DNA from 2 places in the Streptomyces sp. NPDC097640 genome. Region 2 is predicted to be linked to the other one. Evidence: predicted binding sites of a transcription regulator. Region 2 holds the regulator's gene; the other holds the start of a gene.
What was found. Region 2 encodes HspR, which represses chaperone genes until heat shock. Its sites were predicted from a motif close to TTGAGNNNNNNNNNCTCAA; they were not measured.
Positions count from the first base shown of each region.

Region 1: the regulator HspR is predicted to act here: its motif matches at 776-794, upstream of lon (endopeptidase La).

Region 1 covers NZ_JBEOSB010000008.1:333,586-343,741, forward strand. The annotation lists gene ABTY62_RS15430 (7-carboxy-7-deazaguanine synthase QueE) at 1-132, opposite strand, end outside; gene ABTY62_RS15435 (6-pyruvoyl trahydropterin synthase family protein) at 233-598, opposite strand; gene lon (endopeptidase La) at 817-3,237, shown strand; gene ABTY62_RS15445 (Uma2 family endonuclease) at 3,370-3,960, shown strand; gene ABTY62_RS15450 (lysozyme) at 4,053-4,892, opposite strand; gene ABTY62_RS15455 (MarR family winged helix-turn-helix transcriptional regulator) at 5,168-5,650, shown strand; gene ABTY62_RS15460 (hypothetical protein) at 5,768-6,541, opposite strand; gene ABTY62_RS15465 (sensor histidine kinase) at 6,901-10,074, shown strand; gene ABTY62_RS15470 (roadblock/LC7 domain-containing protein) at 10,071-10,156, shown strand, end outside.
Region 2 covers NZ_JBEOSB010000029.1:119,348-129,503, forward strand. The annotation lists gene ABTY62_RS36390 ((Fe-S)-binding protein) at 1-1,746, opposite strand, end outside; gene dnaK (molecular chaperone DnaK) at 2,078-3,946, shown strand; gene grpE (nucleotide exchange factor GrpE) at 3,943-4,590, shown strand; gene dnaJ (molecular chaperone DnaJ) at 4,645-5,826, shown strand; gene ABTY62_RS36410 (heat shock protein transcriptional repressor HspR) at 5,831-6,295, shown strand; gene ABTY62_RS36415 (Uma2 family endonuclease) at 6,452-7,093, shown strand; gene ABTY62_RS36420 (DUF5753 domain-containing protein) at 7,201-7,944, shown strand; gene ABTY62_RS36425 (DUF397 domain-containing protein) at 7,955-8,152, shown strand; gene ABTY62_RS36430 (ABC transporter permease) at 8,243-9,031, opposite strand; gene ABTY62_RS36435 (ATP-binding cassette domain-containing protein) at 9,028-10,029, opposite strand; gene ABTY62_RS36440 (DUF4097 family beta strand repeat-containing protein) at 10,092-10,156, opposite strand, start outside.

The DNA of each region.
Region 1 (10,156 bases), on a different contig from region 2:
GGAGTCGCCGACACCGGTCCAGTCCCAGGTGTACGGGGTGTCGCACCAGCGGCACGCCAGGTTGCAGCCGCCCAGCCGCAGAAAGGCGCAGCGCTGCCCCGCCGAGGGCCCCTCTCCCTGTACGGCGCTCAGGTGGGGCCGAAGATCTCGTTCACGACGAGTTTCGGTTCCACAGCGGCATCACCTCCTCCGCCCACGCCCCTGCCCGCGCCCGCGGCCGCCCCCGCCCGCGTCACGGCCGGTACTCCGCCCATGTCTTGGGCGTCTCGCTGACGCGTACGGAACTCAGCTCCGGGAACCGCGGCAGCCAGCGCTCGTACAGCCACCGCGCGAGGTTCTCCGCCGAGGGATTGCGATCGGTGAGCAGATCGTTGAGGTGACGGTGGTCCACGTCGTCGTCCAGCCACCGGCTGAACGCGGACAGGTCGCCGTAGTCCCGGACGAAGCCGGTCGGGTCCAGGCCGTCCGGCCCCGCGGCGAGCTCGAGTGCGACGACGTAGTTGTGGCCGTGCAGCCGGCCGCACGGATGCCCCTCGGCCAGCCCGTCCAGCCGATGACTGGCGGAGAAGTGGAATTCCTTGCTGATCCTGAATGCCATCTCGGACCTCCTGCGCACATCGTGGCGACGAGCGCGGGGGCGACACATCACGGCGCGCACCGTGGGGCGGCCGAAGGGGACACCGAGAAGCGGCGGTGAGGGTTCCGAAATATCCGGCCTCCGGGCTGATCGCTCAGAGCGAACAACGGGCCGGGAACATCGGCGGGCCTCCAGGCATTGAGTCTGCATAGCTCAACTTGCCTGCCGAAGGGGAGATCATGGCTTCGATGTCCACACCGCTCACTCTGCCCGTGCTGCCCCTCGACGACGAGGTGGTGCTGCCCGGCATGGTGGTGCCGCTGGACCTGTCCGACAGTGAGGTACGAGCCGCGGTGGAGGCCGCACAGGCCGCCGCCCGATCAAGCGGCAGCGGCGGCGGCAAGCCGCGCGTGCTGCTGGTGCCGCGCGTCGACGGGACCTACGCGGGCATCGGCACGCTCGGCACGATCGAGCAGGTGGGCCGGCTCTCCGACGGCGACCCGGGCGCGCTGATCCGCGGTGTGCGCCGGGTGCGGATAGGGGCGGGGACCACCGGTCCCGGCGCCGCGCTGTGGGTGGAGGGCACCCAGGTCGAGGAGATCGTCCCGGACCCGCTGCCCGGCTCCGTCACCGAGCTGATGAAGGAGTACAAGGCCCTGGCCGCCAGCTGGCTGCGCAAGCGCGGCGCCTGGCAGGTCGTGGACCGGGTGCAGCAGATCGACGACGTCGGCCAGCTGGCCGACAACTCCGGCTACTCGCCGTTCCTCTCCATCCAGCAGCGCGTGGAGCTGCTGGAGACGGCCGACCCGGTGGCGCGGCTGAAGCTGGCCCTGGGCTGGCTGAGCGACCACCTCGCCGAGCAGGACGTCGCCGAGTCGATCGCCAAGGACGTCCAGGAGGGCGTCGACAAGCAGCAGCGCGAGTTCCTGCTGCGGCGGCAGCTGGAGGCGGTCCGCAAGGAGCTGGCCGAGCTCAACGGCGACCCGGAGGACGAGTCCGGCGACTACCGGGCCCGGGTGGAGGCGGCCGACCTTCCCGAGAAGGTGCGGGAGGCCGCGCTCAAGGAGGTCGACAAGCTGGAGCGGTCCTCCGACCAGAGCCCCGAGGGCAGCTGGATCCGCACCTGGCTGGACACCGTCCTGGAGCTGCCCTGGAACGAGCGCACCGAGGACGCGTACGACATCACCGGCGCCAAGGCCGTGCTCGACGCGGACCACGCGGGCCTGGAGGACGTCAAGGAGCGGATCACCGAGTACCTGGCGGTGCGCAAGCGCCGCGCCGACCGGGGACTTGGCGTGGTCGGCGGCCGGCGGGGCGGCGCGGTGCTGGCCCTGGTCGGCCCGCCCGGCGTCGGCAAGACCTCGCTCGGCGAGTCGGTCGCCCGCGCGATGGGGCGCAAGTTCGTGCGCGTCGCGCTCGGCGGCGTCCGCGACGAGGCGGAGATCCGCGGCCACCGGCGTACCTACGTCGGCGCGCTGCCCGGCCGGGTCGTGCGCGCCATCAAGGAGGCGGGCTCGATGAACCCGGTCGTCCTCCTCGACGAGATCGACAAGGTCGGCTCCGACTACCGCGGCGACCCCGCCGCGGCCCTGCTGGAGGTCCTGGACCCGGCGCAGAACCACACCTTCCGCGACCACTACCTGGAGGTCGAGCTCGACCTGAGCGACGTGGTCTTCCTCGCGACGGCCAACGTCCTGGAGGCCATCCCCGAGGCGCTGCTCGACCGCATGGAGCTGGTGCGCCTGGACGGCTACACCGAGGACGAGAAGGTCACCATCGCCCGCGACCACCTGCTGCCGCGGCAGCTGGAGCGGGCCGGCCTGGAGCCGGGCGAGGTGACCCTGGCCGAGGACGCGCTGCGCAGGCTGGCCGCCGAGTACACCCGCGAGGCGGGCGTACGCACCCTGGAGCGGTCCATCGCGCGGCTGCTCCGCAAGGTGGCGGCCCAGCACGAGCTGGGCGAGCGGAAGCTGCCCTTCACGATCGGCGCCGACGAGCTGCGGCCGCTGATCGGCCGCCCGCACCACACCCCCGAGTCCGCCCAGGACCCGGCCGAGCGGCGCACCGCCGTGCCGGGCGTGGCGACCGGGCTCGCGGTCACCGGCGCGGGCGGGGACGTGCTGTTCGTCGAGGCGTCGCTGGCAGACCCGGAGACGGGCGGCGCGGGGCTGACCCTCACCGGCCAGCTGGGCGACGTGATGAAGGAGTCCGCGCAGATCGCGCTGTCCTTCCTCCGCTCGCACGGCGCGGAGCTGGAGCTTCCGGTCGGTGACCTGAAGGAGCGCGGCGTCCACCTGCACGTCCCGGCGGGCGCGGTGCCCAAGGACGGCCCGAGCGCGGGCATCACCATGACCACGGCCCTGGCCTCGCTGCTCTCCGGCCGCCAGGTGCGCCCGGACGTGGCGATGACCGGCGAGGTCTCGCTGACCGGGCGGGTGCTGCCGATCGGCGGCGTCAAGCAGAAGCTGCTGGCGGCGCACCGCGCCGGGGTGACCACCGTGATCATCCCCAAGCGCAACGAGCCCGACCTGGACGACGTCCCCGCCGAGGTCCTGGCCAAGCTCGACGTCCACCCGGTCTCGGACGTCCGCCGCGTCCTGGAACTGGCCCTCACCCCGGCGGCCACCCCGGCCGCCCCGGAGGTCCCGGTGGCGGCGTGACGGACGCCACCGGTACGCCGGCCCGGAGCTCCCGTTCGCACGGGAGTTCCGGGCCACGCGTGTCGTGAGGGCCGTCGTATCGTTGTACTGCGCGGCTGCACGCGATAACGCGGCAGCGGGGAGGAGCGCACGGTGACCATCGAGCTGACCGACAGGATCGAGATGGCCGACAGCGACGAACTCAGCCTGGACGAGCTGTTCGACTGGCTGGAGCGGATCCACGTCCCCGAGGGCTACAAGGTTGAGATCGTCGAGGGGGGCGTCTTCATGTCGCCGCAGCGGGACGTGCACTGGCATGTCATCCGGAGGATCGTGCGTGCTTTCGAAGACCGCTTCGGGATGGACGTGAAGGTGCTGTCAGACGTGCGCATCGACTTTCCCGGGCACAACAACGGCTTCGCCCCGGATGTCGTCAAGCTTTCCCAGGATGCCGAGAAGACCGCCCGAGGACGTTGGCGCAGGGAAGACATCGAGTTCGTGGCCGAGGTGATTTCCAAGGACACGGCGGCGAACGACTTCGGGCCGAAGAAGCGGGCCTATGCAGCGGCCGGTGTCGCGGTCTATTTGATCGCTGATCCGTACACCGGCAAGTGCCATGTCTTCACCGAGCCCAAGGGCGACGATTACCTGCGCGAGTCGACTCTCGCGTTCGGATTGCCGGTCGATCTGACCGGCACGGTGGTCGACCTGGTTCTGGCCACCGACGGATTCCCCCGGGACTGAAACGGGCTGAAAGCCCGTCGCCCCCCGGCGCACGGACAGCGGGGTCCGTGCGCCGGAGGGCGGAAGCGCCGAGGGTGGGGCCGCGGGGGGCGTCAGCCGTTGGCGAGGGCCTGGAGACGGTCCAGGGCGCCGTTGAACTGGTTGTGGTCGCCGACCGTCGCGCCCGACGAGGTGTACTGCCAGATGGTGTGGAAGTCCCAGCCCGCCGGGAGTTCACCGACGGAGGAGCCGTAGCGCGGGATCCACAGCGGGTTGATGCTGCCGAAGGCGCTGGAGTTGCCCGTGCAGCTCTTCCACCAGCTGGTCGAGGTGTAGATCACCGGGTCGCGGCCGGTCAGGGACTTGTAGGTGTTGGTGAAGTCCTTGATCCAGGTGACCATCGCGCTGGCGCTCTTGCCGTAGCAGGTGGCGCCGTACGGGTTGTACTCCATGTCGAGCGCGCCGGGGAGCGTCTTGCCGTCCTTGGACCAGCCACCGCCGTTGCTGACGAAGTACCTGGCCTGCGCCGCGCCGGTGGAGTTGTCCGGCAGGGCGAAGTGGTACGAGCCGCGGATCATGCCGACGTTGTATGACCCGTTGTACTGCTGCGCGAAGTACGGGTTGGTGTAGCTGGTGCCCTCCGTCGCCTTGACGTAGGCGAAGCGGACTCCGCTGTTCCAGAGCGTCGACCAGGCGACATTGCCCTGGTGGCTGCTGACGTCAACGCCTTCGACCGAGGCGAGGAGCCCCGGCGGTTCCTCGCCGCTCGTGGAACCGCCTTCGTGCTTGAGTATCTGGGAGCCCGCCCAGTGGTCCTCGGGGTTGGGTTTCTTCCCGCTGTCCGCGGCCGTGGCCGTACCGGAGAGCGTGAAGCTCGTGGCGAGGAGCGCGGCGAGAATGCCGAACAGCGCGGTGAGGGTGCGCCGGGTCGTGCCAGGTCTGTACTTGGGCATGGCGTGCCTCCGAAGGCCTCGTGTGGGGAGAGGTGCACGTGTCTGTCATTGGTGTGGCCATGTCACTCTGACGCTACGGGCGTAGACGCTACGGGCGTAGATACGCGGCGCGGAAGGGGGTCGGGTTGCTGCCGTTGGTCTAATCCTGCGAAATACTGACGGAGCTGCGGCGACGACCGCGCTTGGAAGAAACTTTCAGGCCATGAAAATCCGGAGAGGGCTCTGACGTGCATAATAACGGGGCATTGCCCCCCGAGGGGGGTGAGGGACGCACCATGGGTGGAATTGGTGTAGACCATGCATTCCTGGCTCTGGAGCGCGAATTGGCGGTTTTCCTTCGCCGAGCCCGCGCCTCTTCGGGTGAATTGGCCCGGGAAGTCCACCCGGAGCTGGAATCCGCCGCGTACGGACTCCTGATGCGGCTGGAAGACGCCGGAGAGCAGCGGGCCACGGATCTCGCGGCCTACTTCGGCGTGGGCAAGGCGACGATGAGTCGCCAATTGCGCGCCTTGGAGGATCTCGGGCTGGTGGCACGAGCTCCCGACCCCGCGGACGGGCGGGCCTTCCTGGTTCAGTTGACGGATGAGGGGCGGGCCCGGTTCCGTCGGGTGCGCGGCGCCCGGCGCACGCGGTACGCGCGCCGCCTCGCGGCGTGGGAGCGCAGCGAGGTGGCCGAACTCGCCCGGCTGCTGCACCGGCTGAACTCCGTACAGCTCACCGACGAGCCCGGCCAGGGCGCACGTCCGCCACAGGAGTAGGGCTCTCATGTACGTCAGGATCGGCGAGGTCCGCCGATCCGGCGACGTGGGTGTGGCGACGGGAGTACGCCGGGCCGCGCGCGGCCCGGCGTACGGGGGTGTCGGATACCCCTACCCCTAGAACTCGGCGAAGACGATCGCCGCGTCGTCGTGGGTCTTGCCGCGCCGGAAGCCCGTCCGCTCCGGGTCGGCGTCCTCCGCCGCCCGTACCCGGTCGATCAGCGACTGCGGGCCCTCCTTGCGCAGCAGGGCGAAGCACTCGGCCCAGTCGCCCTCGCGGAACACCTCCACCCATCGCGCCGCCCCGTCGGTGAGCGCCGCCAGCGCGCGCGTCCCCGCGCGCGGGCGGGTGCCGGTCACGGCCCTGTGGGCGACCGCGGGGTCGGCGGCGGCGGTGAAGAAGCCGCCCTCGACATTGCGCAATGGGGCCAGCGGCCGCCGGCCCGCGGCGCGGAGCCGGTCGATCCGGTCGTCGAGCACGGGAGTCACCGTGCCGTCCGTCCCCTCGATGAGCAACGCGGAGTCGGAGAGCACCAGATGCTCGATCCGCTCCGCGTCCCACCGCACCGCGACGACCGTCGCCTGCGGCGTTCTAACGTGAGAAAGGTCACATTCGGGGCCGTGGGCCGCGGCCGTCCGCTCGATCGCGCGTGAGAGGCAGTCCGTCAGTGGCATATCGCGTCGCGAACCGGACAGTTCGAGCAGCGCCCCGCCCAGCCGGGCGGTGAACCAGGGCACGCCGTGGACGCATCCGTCGTCGTCCTCGGGGGGCGTCACCCCGTCCAGTACCACCAGCGCGCCACCCTGCCCGGATGCCGGCAACGCTACCGACGCGTAGTCCTCGTTGGGGATGCGGGGATCACCGGGGGCGGTGGCGAGTTCGATGCGCATTCGGCCAGTCTGCCGGATCGGGGTCCGTCGGCCCCGGCCGGACGGGTGGCGGAGTCGTTTGCCGGATTGGTCGTGATTGACGGTTTCCGGAACGTGCGGGGGAGCATCCTGTCAGGAGGTCAGGTGATTTCCAACCCGTGAAAGGTTGAAGGAGGGTATGGCCCGCGACCGAAGTTTGGTGGTCAACTACGCAATGCGGTTCACTCGTTCAGGGTGGCTGGAACGGATGATCCGATCCATCCCAAGCCCTCCTGAAAGGGTCGGAACCCCTACCAGAGGTGGGGGAGCGAGCACAATTGTTGAACCGTCGTCACCTCTGGAACCACAGTGGGTCGGGCGAGAAAAGATTGTGAGCACCGGTGCGGAAGAAGCGGCTTCGGGGCAGCAACCACGAACAGGGCGGCGAGCCACGCCAGCAGGAGGCGTCGCCGCAGCGCAGCACCGCACGCGTCCGTAACCGGCTCGCCGTGTCCGTCGCCGTCGTCTCCCTCGCCGTCCTCGGGGCCGGGGCCCCGGCCGTGCTCGGCGCGCTCGACGACACCACCGACGCCCAGAAGCTGGTCGACCTCGCCGAGACCAACCGCGGCGCGGTGACCCTCTCCCACGCCCTCGCCGACGAGCGCGACGCCATGACCGAGTACGTCGCGGCCGGGCGCAACTCCGCCTCCGGCGCCGGGGTCTCCGAGAGCCAGCGGGCCCGGGTGGACCGGCAGGTCAAGGAGGTGGGCCCGAGCACCCCCGCCGAGGTGCGGCGGCTGCTGGACGCGCTGCCCAAGGTCCGGCAGCAGGCGCTGACCGGCAACGGCTCGGCGCTGGACGTGTACGAGAGCTACACCGAGACCATCCAGGCCCTCGGCAGCCTCGCCGACACCCTGGCCCGCAGGCTGGAGGCCGGCGCCGACGACGGCTCCGCGGCCGCGCTGGCCCCCCTCGGCCGCGCCACGGAAGAGGCCTCCGCCACCCGCGGGCTGCTGCTCGGCGCGCTGGCCGCGGGCGGCAGCCAGCCCAAGCTCACCTCGGCGGCCCAGCGCACCAATGTGAGCGAGCAGTCCGCGCTCTCCGACTTCAACCAGCTGGCCCCGTCCTCCGTCCGCGACCGCTTCGCCCGCACGGTCAACGGCACCGAGGTCACCGCGGCCGAGCGCTATATCGCCCGCCTCACCGACCAGCCCCAGCTCTCCGACACCGACCGGTTCCTCAGCGACGAGCGCGTCGAGTCCAGCCTGTCCGCCCGTATCGACCGGATGCGCGGCGTGGAGTCCTCGCTGGCCACCGCCGAGATCGAGCATCTGGAGAAGCTGCGCGACGACGAGGTCACCGACCTCGAGGTGGGCATCGGCATCCTCGGCGCCTGTCTGCTGCTGGCCATCGGCGCCAGCGTCCAGGCCGCCCGCTCGATGACCCGGCCGCTGGCCGCGCTGCGGCTCGGCGCGCGGCGGGTGGCCGCCGACCCGGTGGCCGAGGAGCCGATCGCCTTCAAGGGCCGCGACGACGAGTTCGCGGAGGCCGTACGGGCCGTCAACCAGATGCACCAGGCCGCGGTGCGCGAGCACGAGCGCGCCCTGAAGCTGGATGCCGAGCGGACCCGCCTGATCGAGGAGCGGCGGAAGCTCGCCGACGAGCGGTCCGAACTGCGCCGCGAGCGGGACGCGGTCACCACCCGCCTCGAGGGGCTGCGGGCCCGCGTCCACGGCAGCTTCGTCAGCCTGGCGCTGCGCACCCTCGGCCTGATCGAGCGCCAGCTGACCATCATCGAGCAGATGGAGGAGCGGGAGCAGGACCCGGACCGGCTCCAGACCCTCTTCCAGCTCGACCACCTGGCCACCGGAATGCGCCGCTACGGCGAGAACCTGCTGGTCATCGCGGGCTCCGAGAACAAGGCCGCGCACCCGGGGCCGGTGCCCCTGCTGGATGTGCTGCGCGCCTCGATCAGCGAGGTCGAGCGCTACGACCGGGTGCAGATCCAGTCCCTGCCGCAGCACGCCCAGGTTGTCGGCTACGCCGCGGACAGCATCAGCCACCTGGTCGCCGAGCTGCTGGAGAACGCGACCACGTTCTCGCCGCCCGACACCATGGTCCAGATCGCCGGCTGGCTGCTGGAGAGCGGCGAGGTCATGCTCTCCGTCCAGGACGAGGGCATCGGCATGACGCCCGAGCGCTTCGTCGAGCTGAACGGCCGGCTGGCCGACCCGGTGCCCGAGTACTGCCAGGGCCCGCAGCCCGAGGACCCGCTGGGGCTCGGCCTGTACGTGGTGACCCGGCTGGCCGCGCGCCACGGCGTACGGGTGCAGCTGCGGGAGCAGAAGCCGGGCGGGGTCGCGGCCGTCGTGGTCCTGCCGACCAAGATCCTGCCCGCCGGTCCGCCCGGCGCCGGGCTGCCGCCCGCCGTGCCCGCGGGCTCGTCGTACGGCGGCGCCTCGCTGCCGTCCTTCCCGGGCTCGGTGGCCGAGGCCAACTCCAACACCCTTCCGGGGCAGGCCCGCCCGGCCCTCACCGCCTCGGGGACCTCCGCGGCCGACCTGGAGTCGCCGCGGACGCTGTCGCACCGGCGCGGCGGGCGCCTGGGGCTGCCGCGCCCGGGCGCCGCCACGGAAGGCGCCGACGGCCCGGCTCGTACGGCGGCGACCCCCACCGGTACGCCGTCCGGCGGCCCGGCCCACGACCCACGGCCCGGGACGGCGGACGCCGTCGGGGCGGCCGTCCCCGGCCTCGAGTTCGCCCAGGAGCCGACCCCGCCGCGCGGCCACCCGATGCCGTCCGACGGCGGGACGCTGCCCATGCTGCCGCGGCGCGCCGCGAAGCAGGACCCCGACCCGCTGGTGGAGGCCGCCGAGCGGACCATCCAGCTCTCCGGGCGCCGGGGCGAGACGGTCCCCGACCCGCGCCGGCCGGCCCAGCGCGGCGGCGGTGACACGATCGGCGGCCACGGCATGCGCCCGGTCGGCGCCGACGCCTGGGGCCCGATCGCCGACGCGCCGATCACCGACGCCCCGATCGCCGACGGACCGGCCGCCGACGGACCGGCTCCGGCCGGGCCCGCGGACGCGACGCGGTCGGTCACCGGGCCGTCTCTGATCGAGCGCGCCGAGCACACCCGGCCCGGGATCGAGCCCTCGGCGACCGCCGCGACCGGCCAGGAGGCGGCCCGCCAGACCGAGTTGCCCAAGCGCCGTGCGGCTGCGGACGCCCCGGACGGGGCCGGGGCCGCGCTGTCCGGGGTGCCCGGGCAGCGGGCCCCGGAACAGGCGGCGGCGCGCGAACGGGGCCTGCCCGAAAGGCGCCTCACGGACAAGGGACTTCCCAAGCGCACCCCGAGGAACGTGGCCCTGCCGGAACCGGATCCGCAGGAGCGCACGGGCGCGGTGAGCGCCGAGGAACTTCGGCGCAGGCTCGGCGGTTTCCAGAAGGGCGCGCGCGAAGGACGCCGGGACGCCGAGGCCGAGTTCGCGGGTCGTGGCCCGGCGGGGGAGCGGCAGCGGGGACAATCGGGGGCGCAGGACGAGGGTGGCACGGTTGAGGAGGCACGCAGGTGAATGCGCCCAGTAGCACGTATGGGTTGAGTTCTGAGGCCCGTAATCTGCATTGGCTGCTGTCGAATCTGGTCGAGGAGGTGCC
Region 2 (10,156 bases):
CTGCGGGTACTCGTTCGCGATGGTGTTGAAGCAGTGCGGGCAGGTCGCGACGATCTTCTTCTTGGACTTCTCGACGACGACGCCTTCCTCCGCGTCCTCGCCGAAGGCCATGTTCAGCATCTCGACGTTCTGCTGGCCGAGCTGCTGGAAGAGGAACTCGTTGCCCAGACGGCGGGGGGAGTCGCCGGTGCAGGACTCGTCGCCGCCCATGATCGCGAACTTGACGCCCGCGATGTGCAGCAGTTCCGCGAAGGCCTTGGTGGTCTTCTTGGCGCGGTCCTCCAGGGCGCCCGCGCAGCCGACCCAGTAGAGGTAGTCGACCTCGGTGAGGTCCTCGATGTCCTTGCCGACGACCGGAACCTCGAACTCGACTTCCTTCGTCCAGGCGAGCCGCTGCTTCTTGGCCAGTCCCCAGGGGTTGCCCTTCTTCTCCAGGTTCTTGAGCATCGTGCCCGCCTCCGACGGGAACGAGGACTCGATCATGACCTGGTAGCGGCGCATGTCCACGATGTGGTCGACGTGTTCGATGTCGACGGGGCACTGCTCGACGCAGGCGCCGCAGGTGGTGCAGGACCACAGCACGTCCGGGTCGATGACGCCGTTCGCCTCCAGCGTGCCGATCAGCGGCCGCTCGGCCTCGGCCAGGGCCGTCGCCGGGACGTCCTTCAACGCCTCGGCGGATGCCTTCTCCTCGCCCTCCATCGTCGTGCCGCCGCCTGCGAGCAGATACGGCGCCTTGGCGTGCGAGTGGTCGCGCAGCGACATGATCAGCAGCTTCGGCGAGAGCGGCTTGCCGGTGTTCCAGGCGGGGCACTGCGACTGGCAGCGGCCGCACTCGGTGCAGGTGGAGAAGTCGAGCAGGCCCTTCCAGGAGAAGTGTTCGATCTGCGAGACGCCGAAGACGTCGTCGTCGCCCGGGTCCTCGAAGTCGATCGGCTTGCCGCCCGACGTCATCGGCTGAAGCGCGCCGAGCGCCACGTCTCCGCTCGACTCGCGCTTGAACCAGATGTTGGGGAAGGCGAGGAAGCGGTGCCAGGCGATGCTCATGTCGATGTTCACGGAGACCGTGATCATCCAGACCATCGTCGTGCCGAGCTTGATCATCGCGAACAGGTAGGTCAGGTTCTGCACCGTGCCGATGCTGAGGCTTTTGAAGAGCAGCACCAGCGGATACGAGGCGAAGTACTCCGGCTCGTAGGAGTCGACGTGGTGCAGCGCGCCCTCCGTGCCGCGCAGCACCATGATCGCGATGCCGATGATGAGGATGACGTACTCGACGAAGTACGCCTGCCAGGCCGTGGAGCCGGCGAACCGCGACTTGCGGCCGGCCCGGCTGGGCAGGTTCAGCAGCCGGATCACGATCAGGGTCGCGATGCCGAGCGTGGTCATGGTGCCGATGAACTCGATGTACAGCTCGTAGGGGAGGAAGCCGCCGAGGACCGGCAGCGTCCAGTCCGCCTGGAAGAGCTGGCCGTAGGCGTTGATGATGGTCGGCGGCAGGGTCAGGAAGCCGATCGCGACGAACCAGTGGGCGACGCCGACGATGCCCCACTTGTTCATCCGGGTGTGCGCGAGGAACTCCCGGGCCAGCGTCACGCTGCGCTGGTAGGGGTTGTCGGTCCGGGCGCCCGCCGGCACCGGCGTGCCGAGCTTGAAGAAGCGCACGAACTGCGCGATGGCGCGGCCGAGCAGGGCAACGCCGACCGCGGTGAGGACCAGCGACACGATGATCGCGGCGAGTTGCATGGGGGCTCCTCGAACCTGCGAGAGCGGAAGTACGCGGGAGTACGTGGAAGTACGTGGAAGTACGTGGAAGTAAGCGGATTACTAAGCAGTAACTTATCTGGTCTTGACCGAGATTACCCGGGGAGACGGTGGCTCATGTAGCCGACCGGCCGGTGATCTGTGTCGCTCGGTGGTACCACCTCGCCCGCCCTCCCGTCGCCTTGACCGTGTCCTGTAAATAAGAGCTATATAAAAGTTGAGTCGGCCTGACTCAGGTCTGTTGACACGGGGGATCCGGTCGGGCACTCTTGAGCCTGTTCCACTCAATGCTGTGTAGCTGGAGGATTGCGAAATGGCTCGTGCGGTCGGCATCGACCTGGGTACGACGAACTCCGTCGTCAGTGTGCTCGAAGGCGGTGAGCCCACCGTCATCACCAACGCCGAGGGCGCCAGGACCACGCCGTCCGTCGTCGCCTTCGCCAAGAACGGCGAGGTCCTGGTCGGTGAGGTCGCCAAGCGCCAGGCGGTGACCAACGTGGACCGGACCATCCGGTCGGTCAAGCGCCACATGGGCACCGGCTGGAAGATCAACATCGACAACAAGGACTTCAACCCGCAGCAGATGAGCGCCTTCATCCTGCAGAAGCTCAAGCGGGACGCCGAGGCCTACCTGGGCGAGAAGGTCGCGGACGCGGTCATCACCGTCCCGGCGTACTTCAACGACGCCGAGCGCCAGGCCACCAAGGAGGCCGGTGAGATCGCGGGCCTCAACGTTCTGCGTATCGTCAACGAGCCTACTGCTGCCGCCCTCGCCTACGGGCTGGAGAAGGACGACCAGACCATCCTGGTCTTCGACCTCGGCGGCGGCACCTTCGACGTCTCGCTGCTGGAGATCGGCGACGGCGTGGTGGAGGTCAAGGCCACCAACGGTGACAACCACCTCGGTGGTGACGACTGGGACCAGCGCGTCGTCGACTACCTGGTCAAGCAGTTCAACAACGGCCACGGCGTCGACCTGTCCAAGGACAAGATGGCCCTCCAGCGCCTCCGTGAGGCCGCTGAGAAGGCGAAGATCGAGCTCTCCAGCTCCACCGAGACCACGATCAACCTGCCCTACATCACGGCCTCCGCCGAGGGCCCGCTGCACCTGGACGAGAAGCTCACCCGCGCCCAGTTCCAGCAGCTGACCAGCGACCTGCTCGAGCGCTGCAAGGTCCCCTTCCGCAACGTGATCAAGGACGCGGGCATCGCGCTCTCCGAGATCGACCACGTGGTCCTGGTCGGCGGCTCGACCCGGATGCCGGCCGTCGCCGAGCTCGTCAAGGAGCTGACCGGCGGCAAGGAGGCCAACAAGGGCGTCAACCCGGACGAGGTCGTCGCCATCGGCGCCTCGCTCCAGGCCGGTGTCCTCAAGGGTGAGGTCAAGGACGTCCTGCTGCTGGACGTCACCCCGCTGTCCCTCGGTATCGAGACCAAGGGCGGCATCATGACCAAGCTGATCGAGCGCAACACGACCATTCCGACCAAGCGCTCGGAGATCTTCACCACGGCCGAGGACAACCAGCCGTCCGTGCAGATCCAGGTCTACCAGGGCGAGCGCGAGATCGCGGCGTACAACAAGAAGCTCGGCATGTTCGAGCTGACCGGCCTGCCGCCGGCCCCGCGCGGCGTGCCGCAGATCGAGGTCACCTTCGACATCGACGCCAACGGGATCATGCACGTCGGCGCCAAGGACCTCGGCACCGGCAAGGAGCAGAAGATGACCGTCACCGGCGGCTCCGCGCTGCCGAAGGACGACATCGACCGCATGATGCGCGAGGCCGACCAGTACGCGGAGGAGGACCACAAGCGCCGCGAGTCCGCCGAGACCCGCAACCAGGCCGAGCAGCTGGTCTACCAGACCGAGAAGTTCCTCAAGGACAACGAGGACAAGGTCCCCGGCGACGTCAAGACCGAGGTCGAGACCGCGCTCGGCGAGCTGAAGGAGAAGCTCAAGGGCGACGACACCGCCGAGATCCGCACCGCCACCGAGAAGGTCGCGACCGTCAGCCAGAAGCTGGGCCAGGCGCTGTACGCCAACGCCCAGGCGGACGGCGCGGGCGCGCCCGGTGCCGCGGGCGCGGCCGCCGGTGACGGCCAGGCCAAGGCCGACGACGACGTCGTGGACGCCGAGATCGTGGACGACGAGAAGAGCGACAAGGGTCGGGGTGGTGCCGCGTGACGGAGGAGACCCCGGGCTTCGAGGAGCAGCCCGACGTCCCCTCCGAGGCCGCACAGACCCCTGACGATGCGGCCAAGGGTGCCGCCGGGTCCGCCGACAAGGCGGGCCCGGAGGCCCAGGCAGGGGACCTCGAGCAGGTGGCCATCCAGGCCCAGCTGGACCAGGTCCGTACGGCGCTGGGCGAGCGGACGGCAGACCTCCAGCGGCTCCAGGCGGAGTACCAGAACTATCGACGCCGGGTCGAGCGGGACCGGGTGACGGTCAAGGAGATCGCCGTGGCGAACCTCCTGACCGAGCTGCTGCCCGTGCTCGACGACATCGGCCGCGCTCGTGACCACGGTGAGCTCGTCGGCGGCTTCAAGTCCGTCGCCGAGTCGCTGGAGACGACCGCGTCCAAGATGGGCCTTCAGCAGTTCGGCGCGGAGGGCGAGCCCTTCGACCCGCTGGTGCACGAGGCGCTGATGCACTCGTATGCGCCGGACGTCACCGAAACCACGTGCGTGCAGATTCTGCAGCCGGGGTATCGAATCGGCGAGCGTACGATCCGCCCGGCGCGGGTCGCGGTCGCCGAGCCCCAGCCGGGCGCCCAGCCCAAGGGGGACGAGACGCCGGACGAGGAGAGCGGTGGCCCGGAAGAGGGCTGACGTTGATGACGTGGCTGACGTGACAGCGGTGGCAGGAGAGGAGGGACGTCGAGGATGAGCACCAAGGACTTCGTCGAGAAGGACTACTACAAAGTCCTCGGCGTCCCCAAGGACGCCACCGAGGCGGAGATCAAGAAGGCGTACCGGAAGCTCGCCCGCGAGTTCCACCCGGACGCCAACAAGGGCGACGCCAAGGCCGAGGAGCGCTTCAAGGAGATCTCCGAGGCGAACGACGTCCTGGGCGACCCCAAGCGCCGCAAGGAGTACGACGAGGCGCGCGCCCTGTTCGGCAACGGCGGCTTCCGCCCGGGGCCGGGCGCGGGCGGCACCGGCAACTTCAACTTCGATCTGGGCGACCTCTTCGGCGGCGCCCAGCCCGGGGGCGGAGCCGGTGGCGCGGGCGGCTTCGGTGGCGGCCTCGGGGACGTCTTCGGCGGCCTCTTCAACCGTGGCACCTCCACCCGTGCCCAGCCGCGCCGCGGCCAGGACATCGAGTCCGAGGTGACGCTGAGCTTCACCGAGGCGGTGGAGGGGGCCACGGTCCCGCTGCGGATGTCCAGCCAGGCTCCGTGCAAGGCGTGCTCGGGCACCGGCGACAAGAACGGCACCCCGCGGGTGTGCCCGACCTGCGTCGGCACCGGGCAGGTCAGCCGCGGCGGCGGGGGCGGCTTCTCGCTCACCGATCCGTGCGTGGACTGCCGGGGCCGCGGCCTGATAGCGCAGAACCCCTGCGAGACCTGCAAGGGCAGCGGCCGTGCCCGCAGCGCCCGCACCATGCAGGTCCGGATCCCCGCGGGCGTCAGCGACGGCCAGCGGATCCGGCTGCGCGGCAAGGGCGCCCCGGGCGAGACCGGCGGGCCGGCCGGCGATCTGTATGTGGTGGTCCATGTGGACCCCCACCCGGTCTTCGGCCGCAAGGGCGACAACCTCACCGTCACCGTGCCCGTCACCCTCCCGGAGGCGGCACTCGGCGGCGAGATCAAGGTCCCGACGCTCGGCGGCCCTCCGGTCACCCTGAAGCTGCCGGCCGGCACGCCCAACGGCCGCACGATGCGCGCCCGCGGCAAGGGCGCGGTGCGCAAGGACGGCACCCGCGGCGACCTGCTGGTCACCGTCGAGGTCACCGTCCCCAAGGACCTCAGCGACAAGGCGCGCGAGGCGCTGGAGTCGTACCGGGAGGCGACCGCGGGGGAGGACCCGCGGGCGGAGCTGTTCCAGTCCGCGAAGGGAGCGTGACCCGATGGAGACGTCTGGGCTCGGAGGCAGGAGCCGCAACCCGTACGAGCTGACCGACGAGTCGCCGGTGTACGTCATCTCGGTCGCCGCTCAGCTCTCCGGGCTGCACCCCCAGACCCTGCGCCAGTACGACCGGCTGGGCCTGGTCTCCCCCGACCGCACGGCCGGCCGCGGGCGCCGCTACTCGGCCCGCGACATCCAGCTGCTCCGCCAGGTGCAGCAGCTCTCCCAGGACGAGGGCATCAACCTCGCCGGCATCAAGCGCATCATCGAACTGGAGAACCAGGTCGCCGCCCTCCAGGAGCGCGTCGCCGAACTCCAGTCCGCGGTCGAGGGCGCGGCCGCGGCGATGCAGCAGCGCGAGGCCGCGGTCCACGCCTCCTACCGCCGCGACCTGGTCCCCTACGACCAGGTCCGGCAGACCAGCGCGCTGGTGGTGTGGCGTCCCAAGCCCAAGCGCTCGGAGTAGCGGCCGCGCGTTGCGCCCCGGCCTCGCCACGCTCACCCCATCGAGTGGCCCGGTGACCGATCCGTCGGTCACCGGGCCTCTTTTCTGCCAGCGTGACGGCGTTGTCCGTGCCGCACGGACGTTGCTGGCCCACACTTGAGGAGGAGGTGCTGCGCCATGACCGCTCTCGCCCACGAGGCGCCTACGACGATGGAGGTGCCTGAAGACATGCCCTGTCTTGAACTGGACGAGGCCCTGTGGCAGGCGTGGAAGTCCCTGGAACTCCCCGAGGGCTTTCACGCGGAGATTGTCGAGGGGTTCATCGAGGTGTCGCCCACCGGACGTTCCAGCCACGCCCGTGTCATCAACCGCCTGCGGCGGGCCTTGGAAAGGCACCTGGAGGGCAGCGAATTCGCGGTGCACCACGACTGGAACGTCATCCACGGGCGCAAGGCGTGGGTCCCCGACCTGTTCGTGGCGCCCGAGGACGACGAGGAGTTCCTCACCGAGGACGGCCTGGGCTTCGCCGCCTCCGCCGTGAAGCTCGTCGTCGAAGTCGTCTCCCCCGGCCACGAGAACCAGCAGCGCGACCGGGTCCGCAAGCGCCGCGCCTATGCGCGTGCGGGGATCCCCGTCTACGTCCTGATCGACGACCACGACAACCACGGCACGGTGACCGTGCTGACCTCCCCCTCCCCCGGCGAGGAAACGTACGCCGCCGCCATCCGCGTGCCGTACGGCACCGAGGTGCAGATCCCGGAGGGTCCGGTGAAGGGCTTCGCGATCACGGAGGACATCACCGGCCCGCGTGTGACGTGACGGCGCAGTCGACGGCGAGGCCACGTTCGGCGAGGGCCATGCGGCGTCGGTGCTCGGCGTGAACATCATGCGGGTACGTGACGGCGGGATCACCGAGGCGCTGGGTTATGGGCACCGGCCCCATCCAGATCAGCCATATCGAGGCCGGGCGTATCGGCGTCAGTGAGGAACGGCTGCGACGGCTGGCTGACAACTACCGCTGCACGGACGGCGAGCTGGTCGACGCGCTGACCGCCATGGCAGCCGAGCGCGTACGGGGGTGGTGGGAGGGCTACCGGGGCTTGCTCGAGTCGGCCTTGCTGGACATCGCTGCCCTGGAGTGGCATGCCCATGCGATGCGGACGCTGCGAGTCGTCCACATCCCTGGGCTGCTCCAGGCGGAATCCCATATGCGGGCGCTGTTCACCTACGCGCGATCGCCGGTCTCGGACCACGTCGAGGAGCTGATCGACTTCCGGCTGCGGCGCCGAGAAGTGCTCGACCGTGACGATCCGCCGGAGTACACGGCAACCATCCACGAGGCGGCTCTGCGCATGAAGGTCGGCGACCGAAGGGTTGCGCGGGAGCAGTTGGAGTACATCCTGGAAACGTCCGAACTACCCGGTGTCACCGTGCGAGTGATTCCCTTCGCTGCCGAGGGTTTCGCGGGCATGGGGGACTCCGTGCTCTACGCGACGGGGCCACTGCCCAGACTGGACACGGTGCAGATCGATCAGGTCCACGGCAGTGCCTTCCTGGACGGGGAAGCGCAACTGGAGCATTACCGGCACCGCCTGAGCGTTGCAGAGCAGGTGGCGCTCAACTCTGAGGAATCGCGAGACTTCATTCACCGCATCGGACGAGAACTCTGAAGGGTTGAACATGCACGACATCCCCTGGCGCAAGTCAAGCTTCTCCGGCAACGGGGTGAACAACGAATGCCTGGAAGTCGCCGCCGCCGACGGCGCGATACATCTGCGCGAGAGCGAAGCCCCCGGCACAGCCATACGCACGGCCCCGCGTCCGCTCGCGGCCTTCATCCGGGCAACCAAGGCGGGGGAGTTCGACCACTTGCGGTGATGCGGCAGCGCGGGCCAAGCCCAAGCGGCCCGGTGACCGATCCGTCGGTCACCGGGCCGCTTTCTGTCGGCGTGAGGGCGTTGTCCTCGGCTACTTCGGGTCGCGGTTGAACGCGGCCTTCGACCAGCGGTAGCCGAGGGCTGTCAGGGCCAGGCACCAGGTGATGCTGATCCACCAGTTGTTGCCGATGTCGGTGCCGAGGAGGAGTCCGCGGATGGTCTCGATGGTGGGGGTGAAGGGCTGGTACTCGGCGATGGGCTGGAACCACCCCGGCATGGCGTCGATGGGGACGAAGGTGCTGGAGATGAGGGGGAGGAAGATCAGTGGCATGGCGTTGTTGCTGGCGGCTTCGGCGCTGGGGCTGACCATGCCCATGCCGACGGCGATCCAGGTGAGTGCCAGGGCGAACAGTGCGAGGAGACCGATTGCCGCGAGCCAGTTCAGGAGGGTGGCGTTGGTGGAGCGGAAGCCGATGGCCACGCCGACGGCGCCGACGAGGATCACGCTGGCGATGGCTTGGAGGACGCTGCCGATGACGTGGCCGATGAGTATGGAGCCGCGGTGGATGGCCATGGTGCGGAAGCGGGCGATGATGCCCTCGGTCATGTCCATGGAGACGGAGACGGCGGTGCCGATGGTGGTGCTGCCGATCGTCATCAGCAGGAGCCCGGGGACGAGATAGGCGATGTATGCGGAGCGGTCGGCGCCGCCGCCGATGCCCGCGCTCATGGTGTCGCCGAAGATGTAGACGAACAGCAGCAGCATCATGATCGGCGTCAGCAGCAGATTCAGGGTCATCGACGGGTAGCGCCGCGCGTGCAGGAGGTTGCGCCGCAGCATCGTCGACGAGTCGCGCACGGCGACGGAGAGGGCGCTCATCGGACTGTCTCCTTGGGCTGGTTGGGGATGGTGGTGGTGCCGGTGAGGGCGAAGAAGACGTCGTCGAGGTCGGGGGTGTGGACGGTGAGTTCGTCGGCTTCGATGCCGGCGGTGTCGAGCCAGTCGAGGATGGAGCGCAGTTCGCGTTGGCTGCCGTCGCTGGGGATCTGGAGCGACAGCGCCTCGTCGTCCCGGGTGGCCTCGCGGAGCGTGGTGGCGGCGGACTGATACGCGCCGGGGTCGGTGAAGCGGAGCCGGATGTGTCCGCCGGGGATCAGTCGCTTCAGCTCCTCCGCAGTGCCTTCGGCGGCGATCTTGCCGTCGTTCAGGACGGCGATGCGGTTGGCGAGTTCATCGGCCTCATCCAGGTATTGGGTGGTGAGGAAGACGGTGACGCCGTCGGTGACGAGTTCGCGGATGATCTGCCACATGTTGTGGCGGGAGCGTGGGTCGAGGCCGGTGGTGGGTTCGTCGAGGAAGATGATGCGTGGGTTGCCGACCAGGGTCATGGCAATATCCAGGCGGCGTTTCATGCCGCCGGAGTAGGTGGAGGCGGGCTTCTTCGCGGCCTCGACCAGGTCGAAGCGCTCCAGCAGTTCGGCGGCAACCCGCCGCCCCTCGCGCTTGGACAGGTGGTGCAGGTCGGCCATGAGGAGCATGTTCTCCTCGCCGGTGATCAGGCCGTCGACGGCCGAGAACTGCCCGGTGACACCGATCGCGGCACGCACCCCGTCCGGTGACGTGGCGAGGTCGTGGCCCGCGACCTGAGCCTGCCCGCCGTCGGCTGAGATGAGCGTGGAGAGGATCTTCACGGCGGTGGTCTTGCCGGCGCCGTTGGGCCCGAGCAGCGCGAACACGGACCCGGCCGGGATGTGCAGATCGATGCCGTCGAGGACGGTCTTGTCGCCGTACGACTTGCGCAGACCGACGGTGGAGATGGCGGCCGGCGACTGCGGACCATCGCCCCGACTGGATGTGGACATGACAGAAGAAGGCATGAGGCCCTCCCATTCGAAGGCAGAAGTGATGGGGGGAGTGCGCGAGTTGGCGGGGCCGGTGCTCAGGCCTTGGCGCGGAGGACATCGATGTTGCCGTACCGGGTGCGGGCGCGGACCTCGACGGTGT